3 regions of the Streptomyces sp. NPDC043746 genome follow, and region 1 is predicted to be linked to each of the others. Evidence: riboswitches for the same ligand, from Rfam matches in the RefSeq annotation. Region 1 holds a riboswitch; each other region holds the start of a gene.
The links. A riboswitch is a leader RNA that binds a small molecule or an ion and turns the genes downstream of it on or off. The one in region 1 is predicted to bind cyclic di-AMP.
Positions count from the first base shown of each region.

Region 1 (5,686 bases):
GGGACAGCCGGGCGCGGTTGGCCTCGGACCGGGAGGCGCTGGAGCGGTTCACGGCGTGGACGGCGGCGCAGACCGGTGACCGGCTCTCCGTACTGTTCACCCCGTGGGGCGAGGGGCTCGTCCGGTCCTGGTACCGGCGGGCGATGACCGAGCTGTCGCATCTCCCGCACATCGGCCGGGTCGCCATCCAGACCAATCTGAGCGGGCGCACCGCCTGGCTCTCGGACGCCGATCCGGAGCGGATCGCGCTCTGGTGCACGTACCACCCGGGGCAGACGCCCCACGAGCGGTTCCTCTCCAAGTGCCGTGACCTGTCCGCCCGAGGCATCCGCTTCAGCGTGGGCGTGGTGGGGTTCGAGGCCCACTTCGAAGAGGCCCGACGGCTGCGGGCGGCGCTGCCCGCGGAGGTCTACCTCTGGGTGAACGCCGCCGAGGGGCGGACGTACACCGACGAGGAGGCGGCCCGGTGGACGGAGCTGGACCCCCTCTTCCCGTACAGCAGGCATCCGCACCGCTCGGCCGGGCTGCCCTGCCGGACGGGCGAGTCGGTGGTCTCGGTGGACGGCGACGGGACCGTGCGCCGCTGTCACTTCGTCAAGGCCGAGCTGGGCAATCTGTACGACGGCAGCTACCGCCGGGCGCTTCGTCCACGGGCCTGTCCGCTCGCCGTCTGCGACTGCCACATCGGCTATGTGCACCTGGAGACGCTGCCCCTGTACGACGTGTTCGCGGGCGGTGTCCTGGAGCGGATACCGGCAGGGCCGGGCGCGGGCCCGACGCCGGACGGCCCCCCGGTCCCGGGCCCGAACCGGCGTTCGCTCCCCCTGCTGAGCCCCTGAGCCTGCCCCTACAACGGCAGCAGGTCCGGGCGCTTGGCCTCGACGTGGTCGCCGGACGACTCGCCACGCAGCCGCCGCCCGATCCACGGCACGAGGTACTCCCGCGCCCACTGGATGTTGTCGCGCCCTTCGTCGAAGGGGCTGCGCTGGGCCTGCGGGGGCCAGGGCTGGTCCGGATCGGTCGGCACATCGTGTCCGAGGACCTGGGCGGCGCGCAGGGCCACCCTGGTGTGGCCCTCGGGCGAGAGGTGGAGCCGGTCGGCGTCCCAGGCGCGCCGGTCCTGCACCGAGCGGAGCGACCACAGGTCGAGGACCGGGCAGTGGTAGCGGTCCGCGATGGCCCGGAGGTGGACGTTGTACGTGGCGATCTTGCCGCGCATGTGGCGCAGTACGGGGACGCCCCGGGTGTCGAAGCCGGTGGTGATCATGACGGTGCCGACCGCCTCGGTCAGCTCCGCGACGGCCTTCTCGTACCGCTCGGCCAGGTCGTCTGGGTCGGTGCCGGGCCGGATGATGTCGTTGCCGCCCGCGCAGAAGCTGACCAGGTCGGGGGCCAGCTCCTTGGCGCGGGGGATCTGCTCCTCGACGATCTGGTCGAGGAGGCGTCCGCGTACGGCGAGATTGGCGTAGCGGAAATTCCCGTGCCGGGTCTCGTCCGGGTTCGTCGCCGCGTCGGGGGCCGGGAGCCGGTCGGCGAGGAGAACCGCGAACCGGTCCGCCCAGCCGACGAAGGTGCCGTCGGGGCCGGGGTCTCCGACGCCTTCGGTGAAGCTGTCCCCGATCGCCGCGTACGACCCGATGGTGTGCTGCTGCTGGGTTCTCGAATCGTCTGCCACAAGCACATATCCTGCACCGTTCAATGTGACCTACGCGACCGTAATACAGGGTTGACGGGTGGTGACATAGACCACCCGGTCAGATGTGGGTAAAGCTGGAATAAGTAGAGGGCGGTATGCCACAGCAGCACACCGCCCTCGATCACTTCACGCCCCGCGCGGGCAGCCCTCGGGTCAGAGGGAGACGCCGTGCTGGCGCAGGTAGGCGACAGGGTCGATGTCCGAGCCGTAGCTCGGGCCGGTGCGGACCTCGAAGTGGAGGTGCGGGCCGGTGGAGTTGCCGGTGGAGCCGGAGAGGCCGATCTGCTGGCCGCCGGTGACGGTCTGGCCAGTGGAGACGCTGAGCGAGGACTGATGGGCGTACTGGGAGTACATGCCGTCCGCGTGGCGGATGACGACCTCGTTGCCGTACGAACCGCCCCATCCGGCCGAGACCACGGTGCCCGGGCCGATGGCGCGGACGGGGGTGCCGGAGGCGGCACGGAAGTCGGCGCCGGTGTGGTAGCCGCTGGACCAGCTGGAGCCGGAGGCGCGGTACGGGGTGGTGACCTGGGCGCTGTCCAGGGGCGCGGTCCAGCCGGAGCCGGCGGCCTGCGAGGAGCCGGTGGGCTGCGAGGACCCGGCCCGGATGGCGGCGCCGGACTGCGCGTCCGACTCGTCGGCCGAGATGGTGTCGCCCTTGGGGGCCTGCTCGGCCTTCTTCGGCGCGGCCTGGGGGGCCGCCTTCTTCTCGGCCTTCGGCGCGGACCTGGGCGCCGGGGCGGCCTTCTTGGCCTCGGACGGCGCGGCGGAGCCGGTGGCCTTGGCGCCGAGGGTGAGCTTCATGCCCGGGAAGATCAGGCTGGGGTTCTCGCCGACGGTGGAGCGGTTGTCCTGGTACAGCTTCTGCCAGCCGCCCTTGACCCGGTGCTCGGCGGCGATCTTCGCGAGGTAGTCGCCGGAGACGACGGAGTACGTCTTCGAGGCGGTCTTCGCCTGGGCGGGCGCGGCCTGCGGGGCGGTCTGCGCGGCGGCGGCCGTGGCGGCGGCGGGCTTGGTGGCGGGGGCGGCCTTCTCCGCGGCGTGGGCGCCGGTGGCTCCGATCAGCGGGAGGGCCAGTACGGCGCCGCCGGTGCCCGCGGCGAGGACGCCGCGGTGGATCGGGCCGGACTTGGGACGGCGGTGCTTACCCTGTGCGGGCATGGGGGAGTTCCTCTCCGTCGCCTGCGAGGTGAGCTGTCGGGTTCGGGCTGGAGATGCCCGGCCGCCGGACGGCGACTTCACCCCTAGCCGGTCCGGATCGCTCCGGGCCGGCGGCTTACCTGGTTCCCCCGCTCCTGCCACACGTGAGTGGGTGGGTGCGAATTCCGGGCGGCGGCAGGATTAGGCGGTCCGTCCGGATTGACGGTGACCGTAAACGAGTCAGGACGACGGGAACAAGCCGTCGGTTGCCTCCCGGAATCATCGATTCGATTCCGTTCCGGATTTCCCGTCACCCTCCGTGGATTACGGATCTTGGCTTTCCGTACGGATCCCGGGGAAACGCCGGGGCGCCGCAGCCACGGTCCGTCACGGATATGATCCCGCTCACCTGCGGAATCCCATCTCCCCCATTAGCGGGGCATGTTCTGCGAAATACACCAATACGGACATGGCGGTGGCGTCATTCCTGACTCCACGTCATCCGGCCCCTGATTTCCGGCCGAATCGATGTCGTATCGTCACAGGAGCGCCCTCGCCGGAGAGCCGCGCCGACGCCGAAGACTTCAGGAGCCACCGTGACGCAGCAGGTGCCGCAGGTCCCGCCGACCGAGACCGCACTGACCGGAGTCCGCAACTTCCGCGACGTGGGCGGGCTCCCCACCACGGACGGGCGGCGCACCGCCTTCGGCCGGCTCTACCGCAGCGGCCACCTGGCGCACGCCACCGCCGAGGACGCGCTCTTCCTCTCCGGGCTCGGGCTGCACACCGTCTTCGACTTCCGGAACTCCGCCGACCACCAGCTCGACGGGTACGACATCGAGTTGACCGGTGTCCGTAATGTCAGCATTCCGCTCTCCGACCCGGCCGACGGAGCCGAGTTCTGGCGGCTGGTGCGCGACGGGAACATCGAGCAGCTGCGCTCGATCCTGGCGAACGGCAAGGGCGCCGAGCGGATGCTGCGCATGTACCGCGCGACCATCGTGGACCGCACCGCCGAGCACAGCCGCGTGCTCCACGCACTGGCGGAGGACAGCGTTCCGGCCCTGATGCACTGTGCGGCGGGCAAGGACCGGGCGGGGCTGTCGATCGCGGTCTCCCTGCTCGCGGTCGGCGTCGAGCGCGAGGCGATCGAGGCGGACTACCTGAAGTCCAACGACCCGCACCGCCGGTACAAGGTGAAGCGCTCGGACATGTCCGAGACCGGGATGTCCCCCGAGGTGATGGAGCTCCTCAACCCGCTCTTCGGGGCCCAGGCCTCCTACCTCGCGGCGGCGTTCACGGCCATCGACGAGACGTGGGGCTCGACCGACCGCTACCTGTCGGAGGGGCTGAACATCTCCCCCCGGACCCGGGAGCGGCTGCGCGAGCGCCTGCTCGACCAGGGCTGAGCGACTACTCCGCGCCCGCCACCACGAAGAGCAGGTAGAGGAAGGCCGCGATCACGTGGCCGACCACCAGGTAGGCGACGAGGCGGATCACCAGACCGCGCGGCATCCGGCGCTCCTGCGCGTCCTTCGTGGCCCTCGGCCGCCGCGGACTCAGCGGGTCGTAGTGTTCGGAATCGGACATGACGGTCCTCTCTGCCGGCCTCGCGGCCGGTGGGTACGAAGGGTCCGGAGGTATGGAGGTACGCAGGGGCCCTGGTGGTATGCCGGGTCAGCGCGCGTGGAGGGCGTTGCCGAGGCACAGCTCGGCCGCCGGGCTCTGGAGCAGGGAGTGGACGAAGAGCAGCTCCGCCCCGCCGCGGTCCAGGGCCGCGATCCGGTGCGGGGTGAGCGAGTCGAAGTGGGCGCTGTCGCCCGGGTCCAGGTCGTGCACGGTCTCCCCCAGCGCGACCCGCAGCCGTCCGCCGAGGACGTACAGCCACTCCTCACCGGGGTGCACCCGGACCAGATCGCCCTGGGCGCCGTACGGGACACGGACCCGCAGCGCCTGCATGGCACGGCCCGGACTGCCGGCCCGGCGGTACATCCAGCCGTCGGCCTCGGCGCCCTCGAAAGCACCGCCCCGGATGATCGCGTCGCGCTCGGGCGGCTTCTCGCCGAGCAGCTCGGAGACCGTCGTACCGTAGATGCGGGCGAGACCCAGCAGCATCGGCAGCGAGGGCTGGCGGCGGCCGGTCTCCAGCCGGGAGAGGTGGGCCGGGGAGAGTCCGGCCCGCTGGGCGGCGGTCTCCAGAGTGAGGCCGCGCCCACGGCGCAGTTCGCGCAGTCGGGGGGCGACGCCGGGAAGCTCCTCGGCCGCCCCCTCGTCCGGAGGGTTCATGGTTCCATTGGGCCAGGAACTTTCCTCCTGGGCAAATAAATTGCCCAGGAGGCAAATCCCCTGGTCTCAGCGGTTGGCCACGGCCTGCTTGACCAGCGTCCGGCCGAAGTCCCACATCAGTCCGCCCCCGTCGTGGGCGTCGTCCATGACCTCGGTGAACGCCGTCACGAAGCGGTCCACCTCCGGCTCCCCGATGATCAGCGGCGGGATCAGCTTGATCACCTCCAGATGGTCGCCGGAGACCTGGGTGAGGATGCGGTGCTTCTGGAGCAGCGGCACCACGACCATCTGGGCGAAGAGTCCCTTTCGGGCCGCCTGGAGCATGGTCCAGCGGCTGCGGAGCTTCAGCGACGACGGGCGGCCGAACTCGATGCCGATCATCAGCCCCCGCCCGCGCACCTCGTGCAGCAGCTCGTAGCGGTCCACCAGCGCCGCCAACCGCTCCCGCAGCAGATCACCGGTGCGCCGGGCGCCCGCGACGATCTCCTCGTCCTCCATGACGGAGAGCACCGCGAGCCCGGCCGCCATGGCCTGGGCGTTCGAGCCGAAGCTCGCGGAGTGGAC
Region 1 is NZ_JBWKCM010000004.1:213,905-219,590, forward strand. Features, by position in the region: gene AC0682_RS06605 (STM4011 family radical SAM protein) at 1-839, shown strand, start outside; gene AC0682_RS06610 (SGNH/GDSL hydrolase family protein) at 848-1,675, opposite strand; gene AC0682_RS06615 (peptidoglycan DD-metalloendopeptidase family protein) at 1,850-2,857, opposite strand; cyclic di-AMP (ydaO/yuaA leader) riboswitch at 2,863-3,021, opposite strand; gene AC0682_RS06620 (tyrosine-protein phosphatase) at 3,433-4,245, shown strand; gene AC0682_RS06625 (DUF6126 family protein) at 4,250-4,426, opposite strand; gene AC0682_RS06630 (helix-turn-helix domain-containing protein) at 4,514-5,122, opposite strand; gene AC0682_RS06635 (aspartate aminotransferase family protein) at 5,189-5,686, opposite strand, start outside.

Region 2 (5,686 bases), on a different contig from region 1:
GACGACGGCGGTCCGGCGGCCGGGCCGGGGTGTGGGGCTGGCGCTGGCCTGCCATCCGGGGCCGGTGGCGGCGGTGACCGCACTCGCCTGCGCCCTGGCCGCCGGGGTGGGACTCTCCCCCGGACGGCTCGCCCTGGTGGGGGCCGCGGTGCTCGCCGGGCAGCTCTCGGTGGGCTGGTGCAACGACGCCCACGACGTGCGGCGCGATGCCCTCGCCGGGCGCCGGGGGAAGCCGGTCGCCGACGGCGCGGTCCCCGTCCGGGTGGCGTGGGGTGCGGCGGCGGTCGCGGGCGTCCTGTGCGTACCGCTCTCGCTGGCCTGCGGCCTCCTCGCCGGTACGGTGCACCTGGCCGCGGTCGCCGCTGCCTGGCTCTACAACCTCCGACTGAAGGCGACGGCACTCTCCTGGGTCCCGTACGCGGTGGGGTTCGCCGCCCTCCCCTCGCTGGTGGCGCTCGCCGCGCCGGGTGCGCCCTGGCCCCGGTGGTGGGCAGTGGCGGCGGGGGCACTGCTCGGGGTGGCGGCGCACCTGGGTGACACCCTGCCGGACGTCGAGGCGGACCGGGCCGCCGGGATCCGGGGTCTCCCTCACCGGCTCGGCGCCACGGGTACCCGGCTGCTGCTGCCGGTGCCGCTGCTCGGGGCGACGGCCGTGCTGGCGCTCGGCCCGCCGGGTCCGGCGGGCGCCGGAGCCCTGGCCGCCCTCAGCCTGGCGGGCGTGGTGGCCCTGGCGGGTTTGGTGCTCGGCCGGTGGTGGCGCAAGGCCGCGCTGGCGGGGGCGGTGGCCGTGGCGGCCGCGAATCTGGCACTGCTGCTCGCGAGCGGCACGGCGCCGGCCTGAACCGCGCACCCCCGCACGGTCTCTGACGGGCCGCCGTTCCGCCTGCCGTCGACGGGAGACGCCTCGGAGGCTTCACCACGCAGGCCCGTACCGCTCGCGTGGCGTATCTCGTCTCAGCAGAATGAAACAGGTTCCACTGTCGATCGCGTGGTGAGCCACGAAGAACTCGGGGGCGGCTTCGCGGGGCGCCCGAGGGGCCCTGGACCGTGCGGTCCAGGGCCCCTCGGGTTGTCGTACGCCGTGTACGCGTGGGGATCAGTAGGCGCCGAAGACGTTGTCGATCGAGCCGTAGCGAGCCGCGGCGTAGTTGCAGGCGGCGGTGATGTTGGCGACCGGGTCGTAGCTGTCGGTCGAGGTGCCGGGCACGTGGTAGGCCCGGAAGGTCGGGTCGATGACCTGGAGCAGCCCCTTGGACGGTGTGCCCTTGGCCGCGTTGGAGTCCCAGTTGTTGATGGCGTTGGGGTTGCCCGAGGACTCGCGGATGATGTTGCGGTGGATGCCCTCGTAGGTGCCGGGGATGCCGTGCCGGGCCATGACGGCCAGCGACTCCTTGATCCAGCCGTCGAGGTCGTTGGTGTACGCGACCGGGGCGGCCTTGGCGGCGGCGGCGCGCGCGGAGCGGTCGGCTCGCTCGGCCGAGGCGGCACGGTCGGCGGTCGGGGTCGACTTGCCGGCCTTGCCGGCCTTGGCGTCTGACGAGGCGGCAGCCTTGGCACCGACGGTCAGCGTGACACCCGGGTGAATAAGGTTCGGGTTCTCCCCGATGACCTTCCGGTTGCCTTCGTAGAGCTTTTTCCAGCCGCCACTGACGGAATAGTCGCGGGCGATCTTGGAAAGCGTTTCGCCGGACACCACGGAGTGCTTGACGGGCGCGGCCTTCGTCACGGAATTCACCTGGGCGGTCACGGAGACGGCAGCCACGGGCTTTTCGGCGACGGCGGGCACGGGGGCGGCCAAGGCGGTGGTGGCACCGAGGACCGGCAGGGCCAGAACGGCTCCACCCGTGGTCACGGCGGCGATGCCACGGCCCAGCGAGACGGACTTGGGACGGCGGTGCTTACCCTGTGCGGGCATGGGGAATTTCCTCTCCGGCGCCTACGGGGTGAGCTGTCGGGTTCAGACGGGAGATGTCTGGCCGCATGGACATGCGACTTCACCCCTAGCCGCTCCGTGTTCCGGATCGGCGACTTACCTGGGTCCCCCGCTCCTGCCGTACGTGAGTGGGTTGCGGATTCCCGGACGGCGGCAGGATTCGGCGTTCCATCCGGATTGCCGTGACCGTAGGCGAAAAACATCGGGGGGAACAAGCCCTGAATTCTGGATCTTCTTTTTCCGCAAGATCGAACAACGGAATTCCGGGCCGGGGCCGACTCCGTCGCGGTGTCAACTTTCTTCGCGCAGAAGGGAACCGAACCCTCCGCTTCCGCGTCCGCACTCCCGGGCGTGACGCTCGCCACTTCACGCGAGGGCGGCCGAAATGGCTACAGTCAAAATTACCCAAGAACCCCAATAGGCCCCTTTACGGAAAGGAGTAATAAAAGGGTAAAATCGCCCAAACCGCTTCACGAAAACGGACTTATCGGGCGGCTCCGTAGGGCGGGTCGGAAGCCGCACCCGGCCTTGGCTTACCGTGTGGGGTGGACACTAGTAAGCCCACCCTTACTTGCCGCGTACTCTGTAACCTGCCCGACCTGCCTGACCTGCCCGCGTTCGCCCGCCTTAAGGATCAACACGCCATGACACGCCCCGTCCGCGTCGCCATTGTCGGAGCCGGCCCCGCCGGTATCTACGCTGCGGACGCGCTGCTCAAATCCGAGGTCTGCCAGGACCCGGGGGTCTCGATCGACCTGTTCGAGCGCATGCCCGCTCCCTTCGGTCTGATCCGTTACGGCGTGGCCCCCGACCACCCCCGGATCAAGGGCATCGTCAAGGCGCTGCACCAGGTGCTGGACAAGCCGCAGATCCGTCTCTTCGGCAATGTCAGCTACCCCGACGACATCGACCTGGACGACCTGCGCTCGTTCTACGACGCGGTGATCTTCTCCACCGGCGCCGAGGCCGACCGGGCCCTCGACATCCCCGGCATCGAGCTGGACGGCTCCCACGGCGCGGCCGAGTTCGTCTCCTGGTACGACGGCCACCCCGAGGTCCCGCGCACCTGGCCGCTGACCGCCGAGAAGGTCGCCGTCCTCGGCGTCGGCAACGTGGCGCTGGACGTGGCCCGTGTCCTGGCCAAGACGGCTGACGAGCTGCTGCCGACCGAGATCCCGGACAACGTGTACCAGGGCCTCAAGGCGAACAAGGCGCTGGAGGTGCACGTCTTCGGGCGGCGTGGCCCGGCGCAGGCCAAGTTCAGCCCGATGGAACTGCGGGAGCTGGACCACTCCCCCAACATCGAGGTCATCGTCAACCCCGAGGACATCGACTACGACGAGGGCTCCATCGCCACCCGTCGGGAGAACAAGCAGGCCAACATGGTCGCGCAGACGCTGGAGAACTGGGCGATCCGCGATGTCGGCGACCGCCCGCACAAGCTCTTCCTGCACTTCTTCGAGTCCCCGGTCGAGATCCTCGGCGAGGACGGCAAGGTCACCGCGCTGCGCACCGAGCGGACCGAGCTGGACGGGACCGGCAACGTCCGGGGCACCGGCGCGTTCACCGACTGGGACATCCAGAGCGTCTACCGGGCCGTCGGCTACTACTCGGAGGAGCTGCCGAAGCTCCCCTTCGACGTGGCCTCCGGCACGGTCCCGCACGAGGCGGGCCGGGTCGTCTCCGGTGGCGAGCACATGGCCTCGGTCTACGTCACGGGCTGGATCAAGCGCGGCCCGATCGGTCTGATCGGCCACACCAAGGGCGACGCCAACGAGACCGTCGCCTGCCTCCTGGAGGACCGCGCCGCCGGCCGGCTGGCCGAGCCGGCGACGCCCGCCCCGGAGGCCGTCGAGGCCTTCCTGGAGAGCCGGAACGTCCGCTACACGACGTGGGAGGGCTGGCACAAGCTGGACGCCCACGAGCAGGCGCTCGGCGCGGCCCAGGGCCGTGAGCGGATCAAGGTCGTGGAGCGCGAGGGCATGCTGGACGCCTCGGGCGCCTGAGGCATACGGGGCTGTTGCCCGTCAGGCCGGGCCCGGGGTGCTTCCCGCGCCACCCGGGCCCGGCCCGCGGAAGGTCCGCCACAGGTCGGGCGGGGCGGTGCCACGGGACGGCGGCGGCGGCTTCTCGGGAGTGTGCGTCCAGCGGGCCGCGAGCAGCAGGGCGATGTCGTCGGGGCGGTCCGCCGCCTGCCGGGCCTCCCCCATCACCCGGTTCGCCGTCTCGGCCAGCGGGACGGTGCCGACCCCGGCGATCGTGGCGCGCAGCCGTTCGATGCCCTCGTCGATGTCGGTGCCGGGCCGTTCGATGAGCCCGTCGGTGAAGAGGGCCAGCATGTCGCCCGGTGCGAGGGTCAGCTCGGCGACCGGGTAGGTCGCGTGCCCGTCGACGCCGAGCACGATGCCGCCGGGCAGGTCCAGCACCCCGGTCCGGCCGTCGTGGTGGCGCAGCACCGGCTGCGGATGGCCCGCCCGCACGGCGCGGGCCCGTCCGGTGACCGGGTCGAGCACGATGTAGCAGCAGCTGGCGAACTGCCCCGGGTCCAGGTCGATGAGCAGCCGGTTGGTGCCGCTCACCACCTCCTGCGGATCATGGTCGCTGAGGGCGAACGCCCTGACCGCACTGCGCAGTTGCCCCATGGTGGCGGCCGCGGACACACCGTGCCCCTGGACGTCCCCGATGACCAGGGCGAGCTCGTGGCCGGTCTCGATGACGTCGTACCAGTCGCCGCCCACCTCCATGTCCTGGGTGCCGGAGAGATAGCGCCCGAGCGTGTCGACCCCCTCCACCTCCGGCAGCCGGTGGGGCAGCAGGGCGTCCTGGAGCCCCCGGGCGAGCGCCGACTCGCTGTCGTACCGCTGCGCGCGTTGCAGGGCCTGGGCGATGAGTCCGGCGAGGGCGGTCAGGACGGTGCGCTCCTCCGGGCTGAACCCGCGCGGCCGGTCGAAGCCGAGGATGCACGAGCCGACGGGCCGCCCCGAGGCGATCAGCGGCAGGAACGCCCGCGCCCCTACGTCGGTCTCCATCGGGATGCCCGGGTAGGCGTCGGCCAGCCGCTGCATGGACTCGAAGAAGATCGGGCGCCCGGTGGTGAGGGTCTCCACGCCCGGGATGGAGACGTCGAGCCCGACCCCGTCGAAGCGGTCGAGGAACCCCTTGGGGAACCCCGTCTCCCAGGCGAGGTGGAGGTGGCGCTCGCTCAGCAGGTAGATGGCGAGCTGCCGCCCGCCGAACGCGGGCAGCAGCTCCTCGGTGACGACGGCGGAGACCTGACGGGCCGTGACCGCCTCGGTGAGCGCGATGGCCAGGGCGACCGGGCGGTAGAGCGCGGAGGCCCGGTCGGCGGCGGAGCCGATGCCCAGGCCGGGCGCGGTGACGGAGCCGGGAGCGTACGCCGGCTGTTCGGTCGCCTGGAATACCGCGCTCAGCCCGTCGTGACCCGGGTAGAGGGAGACGGAGAGCCAGACGGAGGGGTCACGCCGGGCGAGGAAGTGGACGGGTTCGTCGGAGATCAGGGCCGCCCGCCAGTGGTCCTCGTACGCCGGATGACCGAACCACGGCAGCACCTCCCACACCACATGGCCGACCAGCTCCCCCCGTGGGCGGTCGAGCAGCTTCTCCGCGAGCGCGTTGGCGTAGGTGATGCGGCCGATCCGGTCCAGGGAGACGATTCCCCGGGGCAGCCGATCGGCCGCCTCCGCGACGACGGGCCCGGCGCCGAAGTCGACGACGAAGCCGGTGAGATGGCTC
Region 2 is NZ_JBWKCM010000006.1:130,297-135,982, reverse strand. Features, by position in the region: gene AC0682_RS09305 (UbiA family prenyltransferase) at 1-841, shown strand, start outside; gene AC0682_RS09300 (transglycosylase SLT domain-containing protein) at 1,097-1,915, opposite strand; cyclic di-AMP (ydaO/yuaA leader) riboswitch at 1,919-2,078, opposite strand; gene AC0682_RS09295 (FAD-dependent oxidoreductase) at 2,578-3,939, shown strand; gene AC0682_RS09290 (SpoIIE family protein phosphatase) at 3,961-5,686, opposite strand, start outside.
Region 2: linked by a shared signal. The riboswitch ahead of AC0682_RS09300 (transglycosylase SLT domain-containing protein) and the one ahead of AC0682_RS06615 (peptidoglycan DD-metalloendopeptidase family protein) in region 1 are both predicted to bind cyclic di-AMP.

Region 3 (5,686 bases), on a different contig from region 1:
GTTCGAGCAGCGCGGAGGCGACCCCGCGGCCCTGGTGGGCGTCCTGGACGAGGAAGGCGACCTCGGCCTCGTCGGCGGGGGCGGAGGCGGGGCGGCCCAGCTCGTTGATGCGGTCGTAGCGGACGGTTCCGATGAACTCGCCGCCGATGGTGACGGCGAGCCCCACCCGGTCGACGTAGTCGTGATGGGTGAAGCGGTGCACGTCCCGGTCGGAAAGGCGGGGGTAGGGGGCGAAGAAGCGGTAGTACTTCGACTCGTCGGAGACCTGCTCGTAGAAGCTGACCAGCCGCTCGGCGTCATCGGTGGTGATCGGCCTGATGCGCGCGGTGCCGCCGTCGCGGAGCACCACGTCCGCTTCCCAGTGGTCGGGGTACGCGTGATGCGGACTCTGCTCCGGCGTGGGCTCCATGGGCAAAGCCTACGGCCGGTGTCCCGGTCGCGGAGGGTTCGGTACCGGGGCAGTCTGGGGACGATCCGGGAGACCGGCCGAGGGAGAGGCCGGGCGGAGCAGTACGCACCGCATGAGAGACTGGTCTAGACAACCGTTGATATGTGAAGGGCAGAACCATGGCTGAGCGCCGCGTAAACGTCGGTTGGGCCGAGGGCCTGCACGCCCGCCCCGCTTCCATCTTCGTCCGTGCCGCCACGGCTTCCGGCGTCCCCGTGACGATCGCCAAGGCCGACGGCAACCCGGTCAACGCCGCCTCCATGCTCGCGGTGCTCGGTCTGGGTGCCCAGGGTGGCGAGGAGATCGTGCTCGCCTCGGACGCGGACGACGCCGAGGCCGCCCTGGACCGTCTGGCGAAGCTGGTCGCCGAGGGTCTTGAGGAGCTGCCCGAAACCGTCTGACGGTACGAAGGGCTGAGCCGTGGACCCCCTGGGGGAACCACGGCTCTTTCTCTTTTTCTGCCGCGCCCCCGACTGACCCGACTATTCGAGGGCAGCGCAGAAAAGGACCCCTTCGGCAATTACTTCTCTTTGTATACGGCGCCCCTGTTAATAGCGGGCACTCGCAGTGTTTACGCCGTGTTGCGAAGAACTCACCCGCGACGGCGGTGCCAGGCGCCGGGCGGGCCGGTCCGGACGGCGGCGCAACCGGTGGGCCGCAGCGGACCGTTCCGCGTGCTGGGCGGTCAGCGCCCTCGCCCGCTCCGCGTCGCCGCGCGCCACCGCGTCCACGATGGCCCCGTGCTCGGCCCAGGAGTCCACGGGGCGGGCCGGCTGCTCGACGGCGTACATCCAGGCGGTCTTGTGTCTGAGCTGGGTGAGCAGGGCAATCAGGCCGGGGCTGCCGGAGGCCTGGGCGAGGGTCTCGTGGAACCAGCCGTCCAGCGACCGCAGGTCCTCCCCCTCGCCCCGGCGGGCCCGCTCCTGACCCAGCCTGACCAGCCCGCGGAGCACCTTGAGGTGGGCTTCCGTACGGCGCTGCGCGGCCCGGGCCGCACCGAGCGGCTCCAGCAGCGTCCGGATCTCCAGCAGGTCGGCGGCCTCCTGCTCGGTGGGCTCGGCGACACAGGCCCCGGCGTGCCGGCGGGTGGTGACGAAGCCCTCGGACTCCAGTGTGCGCAGGGCCTCGCGCACCGGGACGCGGGAGACCCCGTACCGCCGCGCCAGCAGCTCCTCGGTGAGGCGGCTGCCGCGCTCGTAGACACCGGAGACGATGTCATCACGGATTGCCGTGCATACCGATTGCGCGGGAATGCGCATGTCCGAACCTCCGCCATAATCCCCGCGAAACGCGGCCGGGCCGACACCTGTTCCGTGACTCTATGGCAATCCGCCGCAATTTCCGATGGCGGGTCGCAATCGAGGGATATCTTCTGGCGGATTCCGGAAGGCGCGGGACCGGATCGGACCGCGGGAAGGGTCAGACGTTGACGCCGTGCGAGCGCAGGTAGGCGACCGGGTCCATGTCCGAGCCGTACTCCGGGGTGGTCCGGGCCTCGAAGTGGAGGTGCGGGCCGGTGGAGTTGCCGGTGGAGCCGGAGAGGCCGATCCGCTGGCCGGAGGTGACGCGCTGGCCGACGGAGACGGCGATCGAGGAGAGGTGGCCGTACTGGGTGTACGTGCCGTCCGTCATGCGGAGCACCACGTTGTTGCCGTACGCCCCGCCCCAGCCGGCCTCGACGACCGTACCGGCGCCGACCGCGACGACGGAGCTGCCGGAGGCGGCACGGAAGTCCACGCCGGAGTGGCTGCCGGAGGACCACAGGGCGCCGCCCGACTTGTAGCCGGTGGTGACGTACGAACCGGCGACGGGCAGGCGGAAGGCGTTGAGGCGGGCGCGCTCGGCGGCGCGGGCGGCCCGGGCCTCCTCCTCGCGGATCTCCTTCGCGCGGGCCTCGGCCTTGCGCTCCGCCTCCGCCTTCGCCCTGGCCTTCGCGGCCTTGGCCTTGGCTTCGGCGGCGGCCTTCGCCTTCGCCTTGGCGGCGTCGGCCGCCTGCTGGTGCTGGGCGCGGGCCTGGGCGTCGATCTGCTCGGCGAGCGTGGCGTCGAGCGTGATGGCCTGGGTGAGTCCGGTCTCGACGGTCCGGGCGGCCTCGGAGTCCGCGGCGGTGGCCGGGGAGGCCAGGGCGCCGAGGACGCCGGTGGTGGCCAGGGCCGCGACGCCGGCGGCACGGGCGCTGCGGCGCGTCAGGCGGCTCGGGGCACGGTGCTTCCCGGTGGCACGGGTGAACGCCATGGAGGGGCGGGATCCTTTCCTTCCTTCTCGCCTACCGGGTTAGCTGACGGGTTCGGAGCAGGAAGGTCTCCTACGGACTCCCGGACCGGTTCGCGGCACGGGCATCCGATTCACCCCAGGGACTGCGTGTGGGTCCCCGGCTCCCCAGGCTCACGCCTGACGGGGACTCGGCGATGGCTGCCCGGCGCCGCGGATGCGGCATACAGGTGGCGGACAGCCGGGCCGACGCTAGGCGGGGCGGCTGCGCATCACCAAACGGACGGGGGGATTTGTCGCGCATCCCACAGGGCAAATCACCATGCACCATCAGAAAAGTGACGACAAGGACTTAAGGGGAAAAACGGGAACCCCGGCGGACCGCTGCCCGCCGGGGCCCTCCCTCTCCTGCCGCGCGCTGTCCTGCCGCGCGGGTGCGGTGTCAGCCGCTGACGACGGTCACCTCTCCGATGCCGAGCGCCTTCACCGGCTCCGCGATCTGTGCCGCGTCCCCCACCAGGACCGTGACCAGCCGGTCCACCGGGAAGGCGTTGACCACGGCCGCGGTGGCCTCCACGGTGCCCGTCTCCGCGAGGCGGGCGTACAGCTGGGCCTGGTAGTCGTCGGGGAGGTGCTGCTCGACCTGGTCGGCCAGGGTGCTCGCGACGGAGGCGGCGGTCTCGAACTTGAGCGGGGCGACGCCCACCAGGTTCTGCACGGCCGTCTCGCGCTCGGCGTCGGTCAGCCCTTCGGCGGCCAGCGTGCGCAGGACCTTCCAGAGGTCCTCCAGTGCCGGGCCGGTGGACTCGGTGTCCACCGAACCGCTGATGGCCAGCATCGCCGCACCGCCCGCGTCGGCTCCCGCGGAGCGCAGGACCTGGGCGAAGGCGCGTACGCCGTAGGTGTAGCCCTTCTCCTCGCGCAGTACCCGGTCCAGCCGGGAGGTGAGGGTGCCTCCCAGGCAGTAGGTGCCGAGCACCTGGGCGGGCCAGACGCTCTCGTGGCGGTCCGGGCCGATGCGGCCGATCAGCAGCTGGGTCTGGACCGCGCCGGGGCGGTCCACGATGACCACCCGGCCGGTGTCGTCGGCGGTGATCGGGGCGACCGGGCGGGCCTGGCCCGCGTCGCCGGCCCAGTCGCCGAGGGTGTCGGCGAGCAGGGCGTCCAGGTCGATGCCGGTCAGGTCACCGACGATCACGGCCGTCGCGGTGGCCGGGCGGACGTGGGCGTCGAAGAAGGCGCGCACGGCGGCGGCGTCGATCCGCCGCACGGTCTCCTCGGTGCCCAGCCGCGGGCGGGACATCCGGGCGGTGGCCGGGAACAGCTCCTTGGCGAGCTGCTTGGCGGCGCGCCGGGACGGGTTGGCCTGCTCGTGCGGGATCTCGTCGAGCCGGTTGCCCACGAGCCGCTCGATCTCGCTCTCGGCGAAGGCCGGGGCGCGCAGGGCCTCGGCGACCAGGCCGAGCGCCTTGGCCAGCCGGGAGGCCGGGACCTCCAGGGAGACCCGGACACCGGGGTGGTCGGCGTGGGCGTCCAGGGTGGCGCCGCACCGCTCCAGCTCGGCGGCGAACTCCTCGGCGCTGTGCTTGTCGGTGCCCTCGGAGAGCGCGCGCGACATGATCGTGGCCACGCCGTCCAGGCCCTCGGGCTCGGCGTCCAGCGGCGCGTCCAGGAAGATCTCCACGGCCACGACCTGCTGGCCGGGGCGGTGGCAGCGCAGCACGGTCAGGCCGTTGGGCAGGGCGCCGCGCTCGGGGGCGGGGAAGGCCCACGGCCGGGCGGTGCCCGGGGTCGGCTGCGGGTGGTACTCCATGGCTACTCCAGTCACGGCGGCGTCGCTCACTTGTCCGTCCCCTCGGGCGCGTCGGTGGCCCCGTCCCCGTCCTCGGCCGGCTCGACGGGCTCGTAGACGAGCACCGCCCGGTTGTCGGGGCGCAGGGCCGCCTCGGCCGCCTGGCGCACCTCCTCGGCGGTGACGTCCAGGACCCGGCCCACGGCGGTCAGCGCGAGCTGCGGATCACCGAACAGGACCGCGTAACGGCAGAGTTCGTCGGCGCGGCCCGCGACCGTCCCCAGCCGGTCCAGCCACTCGCGCTCCAACTGGGCCTGGGCGCGCTCCATCTCCTCCGGGGTGGGCCCCTCGGCGGCGAACCGGGCCAGCTCCTCGTCGACCGCGGCTTCGATCGTCTCCACCTCGACTCCGCCGGAGGTCTTCACGTCCAGCCAGCCCAGCGAGGGCGCCCCGGCGAGCCGCAGCAGCCCGAAGCCGGCGGCCACCGCCGTACGGTCGCGGCGGACCAGGCGGTTGTGGAGCCGGGAGGACTCGCCGCCGCCGAGCACGGTCAGTGCCAGGTCGGCGGCGTCGCAGGCGCGGGTGCCGTCGTGCGGGAGGCGGTAGGCGGCCATCAGGGCGCGCGCCGGGACCTCCTCGTGGACCACTTCGCGCAGCTGCTCGCCGATGGTCTCGGGCAGGGTGCCGTCGCGCGGCGGCTGCTTGCCGTCGTGGGAGGGGATGGAGCCGAAGTACTTCTCGATCCAGGCGAGAGTCTGCTCGGGGTCGATGTCACCGACCACCGAGAGCACCGCGTTGTTGGGCGCGTAGTACGTACGGAAGAACGCGCGGGCGTCCTCCAGCGTGGCCGCGTCCAGGTCGGCCATGGAGCCGATCGGGGTGTGGTGGTACGGGTGGCCCTCGGGGTAGGCGAGGGCGGTCAGCTTCTCGAACGCGGTCCCGTAGGGCACGTTGTCGTAGCGCTGGCGGCGTTCGTTCTTGACGACGTCGCGCTGGTTCTCCATGGACTCCTCGTCCAGGGCGGCGAGGAGGGAGCCCATACGGTCGGCCTCCAGCCAGAGGGCCAGCTCGACCTGGTGGGTGGGCATGGTCTCGAAGTAGTTGGTCCGCTCGAAGCTGGTCGTCCCGTTGAGCGAGCCACCCGCCCCCTGGACCAGCTCGAAGTGGCCGTTCCCCTTGACCTGGCCCGAGCCCTGGAACATCAGGTGCTCGAAGAGGTGAGCCAGGCCGGTGCG
Region 3 is NZ_JBWKCM010000021.1:21,882-27,567, forward strand. Features, by position in the region: gene AC0682_RS21855 (bifunctional acetate--CoA ligase family protein/GNAT family N-acetyltransferase) at 1-409, opposite strand, end outside; gene AC0682_RS21860 (HPr family phosphocarrier protein) at 568-849, shown strand; gene AC0682_RS21865 (GntR family transcriptional regulator) at 997-1,707, opposite strand; gene AC0682_RS21870 (M23 family metallopeptidase) at 1,868-2,683, opposite strand; cyclic di-AMP (ydaO/yuaA leader) riboswitch at 2,698-2,866, opposite strand; gene AC0682_RS21875 (M16 family metallopeptidase) at 3,102-4,472, opposite strand; gene AC0682_RS21880 (M16 family metallopeptidase) at 4,499-5,686, opposite strand, start outside.
Region 3: linked by a shared signal. The riboswitch ahead of AC0682_RS21870 (M23 family metallopeptidase) and the one ahead of AC0682_RS06615 (peptidoglycan DD-metalloendopeptidase family protein) in region 1 are both predicted to bind cyclic di-AMP.